Regions from separate parts of the Candidatus Pelagibacter ubique HTCC1062 genome, predicted to be linked through region 3. Evidence: riboswitches for the same ligand, from Rfam matches in the RefSeq annotation. Region 3 holds a riboswitch; each other region holds the start of a gene.
What was found. Region 3 has a riboswitch for S-adenosylmethionine ahead of SAR11_RS05155 (O-acetylhomoserine aminocarboxypropyltransferase/cysteine synthase family protein). Riboswitches for the same ligand answer to the same signal wherever they lie in the genome.

Region 1 (3,114 bases), 270 kb from region 3:
GCACTAGCAGGAGTTCTACTTCTCATGAAATTTCAATCTTTTGATCAAAAAATTGAAGTTTATAAAAAGATACCAAAAATATTATCAATATTAATTGGTGCATCTATTGGATTTGTGTCTGGTGTAGTTGGAATTGGTGGTGGAATTTTCTTAAGCCCTATATTGTTATTAATTAGAGTAGATAAAGCAAAAAACATTGCAACAGCAGCATCATTATTCATACTGATTAATTCTTTATCAGGACTTGCTGGCCAATTTACAAAGGCATCAACAATAAATGGAATTTATGATTATTGGCCATTATTTTTTTTTGTTTTAATAGGCGGCCAGCTTGGAAACTATTTAAATCTTAAAATTTTTCCTGCAAGAATATTAGCTCTAGTGACATCAGGACTTGTCATATTTGTCGCTATTCGAATGGGACTGAAGTTGTTTGCATAACAGAAGTATTAAATTATTATAGAAAGATTATGAAAACATTTAGAGCATTTGGACCCACTATAGGAAAAACAAAGTTATCCAAAAAAATTATTACTATATTAAATAATCACATTGATAAGTCTCAATTATCTAAAAAAAATGATTATAGCTCTAAACTTGCAAGTCAAATTAGGAATGAAATTAAGATACCCAAAACTTTAATTAATAAGAGTTTGTCTAAAGAATTACTAAAAAATATTAAAGTTTACCTTGATAAGTCAGGCGTTAAAAAAATTAAAGAAATTAAGATAATAAATCTATGGGTGGTTAGGCAATTAAAAAATGAATATAATCCAATTCATTATCATGAAGGACAACTGTCAGGTGTTGGATATCTTAAAATCCCAAAAGATATGAATCAAAATAAATTAGTTAAGAATAAAAAGATTAAAACTAATGGAACTATTGATTTTATTAATGGTCAAAAAAACTTTTTAAGTAAAAGTATCTATAATTTAAACCCTAAATTAGGAGACCTATTGATTTTTCCAAATTATTTAATGCACACAGCTTATCCATTTAACGTTGATGGTGAGAGAAGATCCTTCTCATTTAATGCTAAAATATTATTCAAGAAGTGATTTACTAATCAGTCTAATAGATATATAAATATTTTACCGATTTGATCCATATTGCAGGTGCTAACTGCTAAAAAGGAAATCATTATATAATTGGTAAAGGTAGTTGAACTGTATTGTGCACCTTGCATAGAGCTAAAGCACTAAAAAAGTAAGGAATAAAAATGGATATTAATTTTTTTAAAACAACACGAATTTTAGATGGTGGTATGGGACAAGAATTGTTAGCTCGTGGTATGAAGCCAAACGGCACATTGTGGAGTGCAAATGCTGTTTTAAAAGAAGAATACCATCAACTCTTACTAGACACACATTTAGACTTTATTAAAGCGGGTGCTGAAGTTATTGTTACAGCAACCTTTACTACTAGACGAATAAGATTACGTGATAATAAAATTGAAGATAAGTTTGAATACTTAAACAAAAAAGCTGGTGAAATAGCTCAGAAAGCTAAAGAACAACATCCTAACGTGTTAATTGCAGGCGGTCTTCCACCTCAATATTTAACATACGAAGAAGATACAAGACCAGATGATGAAATTAAGCAAAATTTTTATGATCAAGCAAAATTATTAGATCCTTATATTGATTTTTTTTACTTAGATGTTTTGTCTAGTGTAAAAGAGTTTAAATTAGCAATTGAAGCAATTGAAGAATTTAATAAGCCATACTTAATAGGTGCTCACATTTCTGAAGGAATAAATCTTCCAAGTGGTGAAAAAATATCAGATATTATTAACAATATTAAACATAATAATTTACTAGGATTAATTTTATCCTGTGTTTCACCTGAAAACTTTTATGAAAATTTAGAAGAAGTAAAAAATTTAGGTGTTCCGTTTGGATTTAAGCTTAATGCTTTTGTGACAACTAATCCTAAAGATGGTTATACTAATAGTTATAATGTCAGTAAAACTGGTAACCCAAATGAATTTTTGGGTCAAAGAAAAGATTTAACACCCGAATTGATGGCAAATTTTGTTAAAAAATTTAAAAATGCTGGTGCTACTATTTTAGGTGGATGTTGCGAAACAAGACCATCTCATATTAAAGAAATGGTTCAGTTTAAGTAGTTTTTTTTTGATCTGCTTTTTTAACAAAGTAAATTCCAACAACAACTGCTAATAAAGATAATAAAATTTTAGGTGTTATTATTTCTTTTAAAAAAATATAACTCAATATAGTACCGAATATTGGAATTAAGTAAGAGACTTGTGATTGAAATATAAGACCATTATCTTTTAGAATTTTAAATCTTAGCAACCAAGCAACACCTGTTGAAACCATTCCTAAATAAACTACTGATATTGTAGATTCAATGCTTGGAATTGAATTCCATGGTTTTTCAATAAAATAAACAAATGGTATTAAAATTAGGATAGCCCAAATTAATATAGAGCCTGTTACATTTTCATTTTTTTTCTTACTAATTTTAAGAGTTAAAACTCCTCCAATAACATAACAAGTTGACCCAAGCAATATTAATAACGCAGAAATAAAATTACTATCATTTATTAATAAATTATCTGAAAACAAATAAATAATACCTGAAAAACCAATTAGTATTCCAAAAGTTTTAACTAAATTGAACTTTTCATTTTTTGTATAAAAGTGACCCAATATTGTTGAACTCAAGGGTGTTGTTGACATTAAGATTGCTGCCAAATTACTTTGTACAGATTTTACACCGTAAGCTATTAAGAAAAAAGGTAATACCAAATTGACAAATCCTATTATAGCAAACCAATACCAATCTTTGGAAAATGCTTCAATCTTAATTTTTTTATAAAAGCATAATAATAATACTGGAATTGATCCAAAAAAAACTCTCAAGAATGCAATTGTAATTGGTCCAAAAGATTCTGTTGCAATTTTGATATTAAAAAAAGCTGATGCCCATATTAAAGCTAAAACTACTAATAATGTATAATCAATTAATCTAGGTTGTCTCATTCAATTATATCTTCAACTTTTCCATTCGTAATCTTTTGAATATCGTTATAGTTTGTTTTAAATACACAGTTTGGATGTCCAGCTGCAGCAAACAATTCATTAA
Region 2 (3,114 bases), 120 kb from region 3:
CCTGAAGATCTAATTCACCTTTTAATTTAACACTAACACTCTCAATATTAATACCCGCTGCTGTAGCAAATGCTTTATAGGTTATCTCCTGACACGTTGCTAACGCTGCTAATATTAACTCTACTGGGCTGGGTCCCTCATCTTTTCCACCAAAACTTTTGGGTTCATCAACAACTAATTTATGTTCTCTAAGAGTGACTACAGATTGAAGTCCTTCCTTAAGAATTGAATTGCTTTCATATTGGACCACAGCATTTTTTGGGTTAGCTGTAAAATCCTTCTGTAGATTACTTATTGTTTCTTTTAGATTGTTACTCATTTTTTTTCTCCTGTTTTAGTGCTTCGACATATGTCAGGCGCACAATTTAGTTAAATGCCCTTCTTAATTTATTTACGCTTTGTCTCCATATTCAGTCATATGTTTTGGAATTCTTTTATTTTTTCCATACATAAAATGATTTTCCATGTTCTCTCGATATTTACTTGCTGGAACAGTTAAACCAATTGATTCAGCAACTTCCCTAATCAACATTGGGTTTGCTCCACAACATACTCCAAGATAATTAATGCCTAGGGCATAAGCGTCTTTTGCAAATTTACCTATTTCATATCTATTACAAAAATGTGGGTCCAATGCTGTTGGAAACGTTCTTCCATGAGGCGATGGACATGCACAATTACTTCTGTCCGGTAGGTTAAAAAATGTTGGGTAATCTTCACTGGTTCTATAAGGAATAGGTAAAGCTCCAACATGGCATTTAACTGCTTTTCTAATTTCTTTTAAAAAAGGAAACATAGTAGCAGGTCCTCTAAAACAATTTAAACCTACAACATCGGCCCCTAATTGCTCTAGCTCTTTACAAGTATCAACAACTGATTTTCCATCTCTCATTTTATTTTCACCCATTGGGGATATGGTTAATACAGTTGGTAAACCTGTTTTTTTCATTATCTCTAAAGCTTTAAAAGCTTCTTCAGCATAATAAAAAGTTTCACCAATTAACATATCAGCACCTTCTTCAACGGCCCAACCAATCATCTCTGTAAACATTCCTTCAACTTCTTTTTGAGATTGTGGATCATTATGTTTCCAGATATTTGAATTTGAAATATTACCTGCCATCAAATTTGGTTTTGATCCTTTAGGAGTATCTAGTGCTACTTTTTTAGCAATTTTTAATGCTGAACGATTTAGTGGTTCGAGAAGTTCTTCCTTACCAATAACACGCATTTTTTCTCTGTGTCCATTATAAGTAAAGGCCTCAACTACATCAGATCCTGCGTGTTGAAATTCTCTATGTAAGTTCTCTAAAACTTCAGGATGATCTAATGACACCATTGGGACAAATTCCCCTGATGACATGTAGCCACGTCTTTCTATCTCAAATAAAAAACCTTCTGCGCATATAACCGGTCCTTTATCTAATCTTTCTTTTAATTTATTTGTGCTCATTTTTTTTCCTCTTGTTTTGGAGAAAAAAGGTCACAAAATAATAAGAGGTTATATTCATAGGCCTCTTTTCTCCTTTTTAGTGCTTAAGCAAATGCAGGGCGCACAATATGGTTCAACTGCCCGGCTTAATTTTATGAAAGATAAAAAAAAACCACCTGTCTAAAGCGGTGGTTGAAGCGTCGCTTTAGCAGGATTTGTAACGCGCTCTGCAATTTAACTTAAATCAGCGCAACTAAATATAATCAACTTTCTCTCAAACTGTCAATTGAAAAAATAAATAATAGTTAAAATTATGAGAATAATGACAATCCAAATACTAAGATTAGTTAAGAATTGCTTTAATTTAGAGTTAGATTGTAGAAAAGCTGGGAGTACTAATAAGAGTATCCCTAGCATATAAACAAAGGGTATTATCTGATCTGCCATTTATATCGATGATAGCTTCATCTTTTTGGAATACTTTTTCTGAGGTGAATTTTTTATAACTGCTTGAGCACAACGCATGACCCCTCTTTTTTTATCAAAAGTCATTTTAGGTTCACCATACAATTTCCATCCATTGGATATGGCCTCCGTTACACGATGGCAAAATTCTGAAGTGTCGTCACTTGTAATAAATCTATAACCTTTCATAATCAGACCTTAACAAGTCCTAAATCATGTGTCTATGTTCAGTTTATTATTATTATTTTAAGTCTTTATGCTTCTACAATCATTACTAATTTAATGAATAGCCAGCTGATCTTACGGTTCTAATTAATTCTTTAAATCCATCAATATTAATACTTTGTCTAAGTCTTCTTATATGAACATCAACTGTTCTTGTTTCAACATTGATATTATCAGACCAAACATTCTCTAGAATTTGATCTCTTGAGTAAACACGTTTAGGGTTTTTAATAAAAAAATTGATTAAATCATATTCCTTGGGTCCCAAATGAATTTCTTTGTTTTTTCTAAAAACACGTCGTGTTAATCTATCCACCTTAAGGTCTTCGAATTCAACAATATCAGAAACTAATGAGGGCTTAGATCTTCGAAGTAGCGCTTTTATTCTTGCAAGTAATTCTGGGAAACTAAAGGGTTTGGTGATGTAATCATCTGCACCAGAGTTTAACCCTTTAATCTTATCTTCATCCTCACCCTTAGCAGTAAGCATTATGATTGGAATTTCTTTAAATTTTTTTTCTTTTTTTAAAATTTTACAAATTTCTACGCCAGAAAAATCAGGTAACATCCAGTCTAATAAAACAAGATCAGGAAATAATTTTTTAATATCTTCAATACCCTCATTGCCATTGTCTGATGATGAAACTTTATAACCTTCTTTTTCAAGGTTATATTTAACTAAAGTGATAATGGGTTGTTCGTCTTCTACAATATGAATGCTAACGCTCATTAGTTTGGATCAAAATCTTTACCTTTAGGTCTTGCTCCTTCAATATGCTCTCCCTCGATTAGATAAAATAAAGCTTCAGCGATATTAGTAATATGATCTCCTGCTCTTTCAATATTTTTAGTCACAAACAATAAGTGTGTTGCTAGATCTAAATTTTTTTTATCTTTGCTTAAGAAATTTGCAACTTCGTTCATTGCGATATGTGTTAAATCATCTACTCTCTCATCTGATTTCCAAATTTTAACAGCAGCTTCTTTTGACT
Region 3 (3,114 bases):
TTATAACTTTGATTTCTGGTGTAGAGATTACATATGCTTCACTACACCAGCTAGGTTCAATATTAGTTTTGAGTTCTTATTTTTTGATATTATATAAAAACTCTAACTAACTGCTTTCAAATTCCCTTTAGAAGATTTATTTAAAGCTTGGTCTAAATCCTCAATAATGTCATCTATATGCTCAATACCAATACATAATCTTACGTATCCAGGAGTTACACCTGAGGCTAACAATTCTTTTTCTGTTAACTGACTATGAGTTGTTGTTGCAGGATGAATTGCTAAACTTCTTGCATCCCCAATATTTGCAACATGATAAAACATTTTTAAAGACTCGATAAATCTCTTACCTGCTTCAATACCACCTTTGAGCTCGATACCAACTAAACCACCATTTCCTTCATTAAGGTATTTTTTAGCACGATCAGCAATTTTACCTTCATGTTCTGTTGGATAGATTACTCTTGTTACTTCTTTATTTTTCTTTAAATAGTCAACAACTTTTGATGCATTTGAGCAGTGTTGTTTCATTCTAAGAGCAACTGTTTCAAGCCCTTGAATAATTCCAAATGCATTGTCAGGTGATAGGGCAGAACCAAGATCTCTTAGTAATGTAACCCGCGCTCTTACTGCAAAAGAAACATTAGCCCCAGTCAATTCTGGAACCACTTTTCCCCATATAGCTCCACCGTAACTTGCGTCAGGTTCGTTAAATAAAGGTTGTCTTTTGGGATCAGCTGTCCAATCAAAATTACCTCCATCAACTAAAGCTCCACCTACAACTGTACCGTGACCACCTATATATTTTGTTAATGAATAAACTACTACAGCAGCACCATGTTCTAAAGGTTTGCAAATTACAGGAGCAGCTGTGTTGTCCATTATTAATGGTATATTGTATTTTTTACCAATATCAGAAACTTCTTTAATTGGAAAAACTCTCAAATAAGGATTTGGTAAAGTCTCACCATAAAAAGCTCTAGTTTTATCATCAACAGCTTTTTCAAAGTTTTTTGGGTCAGAAGGGTCTGCATATCTAACTTCAATACCAAGTTTACTTAATGTATGCGTGAATAACGAAATAGTACCTCCATATAAATCCGTAGAGCTGACTATATTATCTCCGGCTTGTGCAACGTTTAAAATTGCAAAAGTTGATGCGGTTTGTCCAGATGCTACTGTTAAACAGGCTAATCCTCCTTCTAATGAAGCAACTCTTTTTTCAAGAGCATCATTTGTTGGATTCATTATTCTTGTATAAATATTTCCAAATTCCTTAAGAGCAAACAAATTTGCAGCATGTTCAGTACTATCAAATTGATACGATGTTGTTCTATAAATTGGAACTGCTACTGCTTTGGTTGTTGGATCACTTCTATAATCACCACCATGTATAGCTATAGTCTCAGGGTTTTGTCTTTTTGTACTCATCTTAATACTCCTTTTTTAGTACTTTTGCTTTATGCAAGGCGTACAATACAGTTCAAATGCGCCTACCGATAATGTGGTTAAAAAATCCTTTTTAGCAATAACTAGCCTGCAATAGGAACAAATCGGCTATATAAAAATATCATTTAAGCAAGATATTGCAAGAGAAATATAAAATTGACATTATATCTAATAATAGTATTAATCCTCGCACAATGACAAAATTTCTAAAAAGTGGTGATTTAAACAGTAACTGGTTTGAGATAGACGCTAAAAATGCTGTAGTTGGCAGATTAGCTTCTATTATTGCTATGATTGTTAGAGGAAAAAATAAAACAACTTTTACACCTCATATGGATGATGGTGATTTTGTTGTTGTTAAAAATGTTGAACAAGCAAAGTTCACAGGAAAAAAATTTAAAGATAAAAAATATTATAGACATACTGGTCACCCAGGTGGAATTAAAGAAATTACTCCTGAAAAGTTATTAGAAAAAAATAAACCTGGCGAGACATTAAAATTAGCTATTAAAAGAATGTTACCTGGGGGAGTTCTAGGAAGAAAACAGTTAACTAAAGTAAAAATTTATGCTGGTGAAGAACACCCTCATGCAGCACAAAACCCAAAACTTTTAGACCTAGGTAAATTAAACAGTAAAAATTTAATAAGAAATTAATATGGTAACAACAGCTACACCAAATAAAGTATCTACAAAAAAACCTAAAATTAAATTAGATTTTAAAGATAGTAAATACGCAACTGGTAGAAGAAAAAAATCTATTGCAAAAATTTGGGTGAAAAAAGGTACAGGCAAAATTTACGTTAATGGCAGAACTATGGATGAGTATTTCACTAGCGGAAGTCACAAAATGCAAATCACAAGACCATTTGAGATTATAAACCAAGCAACTGATTATGATGTAAGATGTAGCGTAGCAGGTGGTGGTCACACAGGTCAAGCTGGTGCAATGGTTCATGGTATTGCTAAAGCATTAATCTTATTTGATTCAGAGAATAGAGCAGTACTTAAGACAGAAAAGCTTAATACTAGAGACTCTAGATCGGTTGAAAGAAAAAAACCTGGTCGTAGAAAAGCAAGAAGAAGCTTCCAATTCTCGAAAAGATAATTCTTTTTTAACTCTAAACTGTTATAATAAAAAAAATGCCTAAGCTTAATGTTTTAGTTGCTGGTTCAACAGGTTATATTGGTGTTCAATTAATTAAATTATTAGTTAAACACAGCAATGTTAACATTAAATATCTTTGTGGTAATACGTCTGTTGGAAAAAATATTTCAAGTTATGAAAAGTCATTAAGTTCAAAAAAATTACCTAAAATTATTAGATACAATAAAGAACTTTTAAAAAACATAGACCTTGTTTTTACAGCTCTACCTAATGGTGAAGCACAAGATATTTCAAATGATTTATTAAAACACAATATATTAATTGATTTAGCTGCAGACTTTAGACTTAATAAAGCATCAAATTATCTAAAATGGTACAAACAAAAACACAGATCTGTCAAAAATATTAAAAAATCAATTTATTCATTACCAGAAATAAATGGTGACAAATTAAAGAAATTTAATATTATCGGATGTCCAGGTTGCTACCCAACATCAATACTTTTACCACTTATTCCATTAGTTAGGAAAAATTTAATAAAAACAGATAATGTTATTA

Region 1: linked by a shared signal. The riboswitch ahead of SAR11_RS03785 (homocysteine S-methyltransferase family protein) and the one ahead of SAR11_RS05155 (O-acetylhomoserine aminocarboxypropyltransferase/cysteine synthase family protein) in region 3 are both predicted to bind S-adenosylmethionine.
Region 2: linked by a shared signal. The riboswitch ahead of SAR11_RS05890 (homocysteine S-methyltransferase family protein) and the one ahead of SAR11_RS05155 (O-acetylhomoserine aminocarboxypropyltransferase/cysteine synthase family protein) in region 3 are both predicted to bind S-adenosylmethionine.

What each region holds. Positions count from the first base shown of each region.
Region 1 is NC_007205.1:730,886-733,999, reverse strand. It holds gene SAR11_RS03795 (sulfite exporter TauE/SafE family protein) at 1-441, shown strand, start outside; gene SAR11_RS03790 (2OG-Fe(II) oxygenase family protein) at 471-1,061, shown strand; SAM riboswitch class V at 1,150-1,213, shown strand; gene SAR11_RS03785 (homocysteine S-methyltransferase family protein) at 1,223-2,131, shown strand; gene SAR11_RS03780 (DMT family transporter) at 2,124-3,011, opposite strand; gene SAR11_RS03775 (YbaK/EbsC family protein) at 3,008-3,114, opposite strand, start outside.
Region 2 is NC_007205.1:1,125,840-1,128,953, forward strand. It holds gene SAR11_RS05885 (OsmC family protein) at 1-319, opposite strand, end outside; SAM riboswitch class V at 324-388, opposite strand; gene SAR11_RS05890 (homocysteine S-methyltransferase family protein) at 392-1,453, opposite strand; SAM riboswitch class V at 1,520-1,584, opposite strand; gene SAR11_RS05895 (DUF1737 domain-containing protein) at 1,880-2,086, opposite strand; gene phoB (phosphate regulon transcriptional regulator PhoB) at 2,172-2,852, opposite strand; gene phoU (phosphate signaling complex protein PhoU) at 2,852-3,114, opposite strand, start outside.
Region 3 is NC_007205.1:1,004,208-1,007,321, reverse strand. It holds gene SAR11_RS05160 (COX15/CtaA family protein) at 1-110, shown strand, start outside; gene SAR11_RS05155 (O-acetylhomoserine aminocarboxypropyltransferase/cysteine synthase family protein) at 103-1,431, opposite strand; SAM riboswitch class V at 1,436-1,504, opposite strand; gene rplM (50S ribosomal protein L13) at 1,644-2,105, shown strand; gene rpsI (30S ribosomal protein S9) at 2,107-2,556, shown strand; gene argC (N-acetyl-gamma-glutamyl-phosphate reductase) at 2,592-3,114, shown strand, end outside.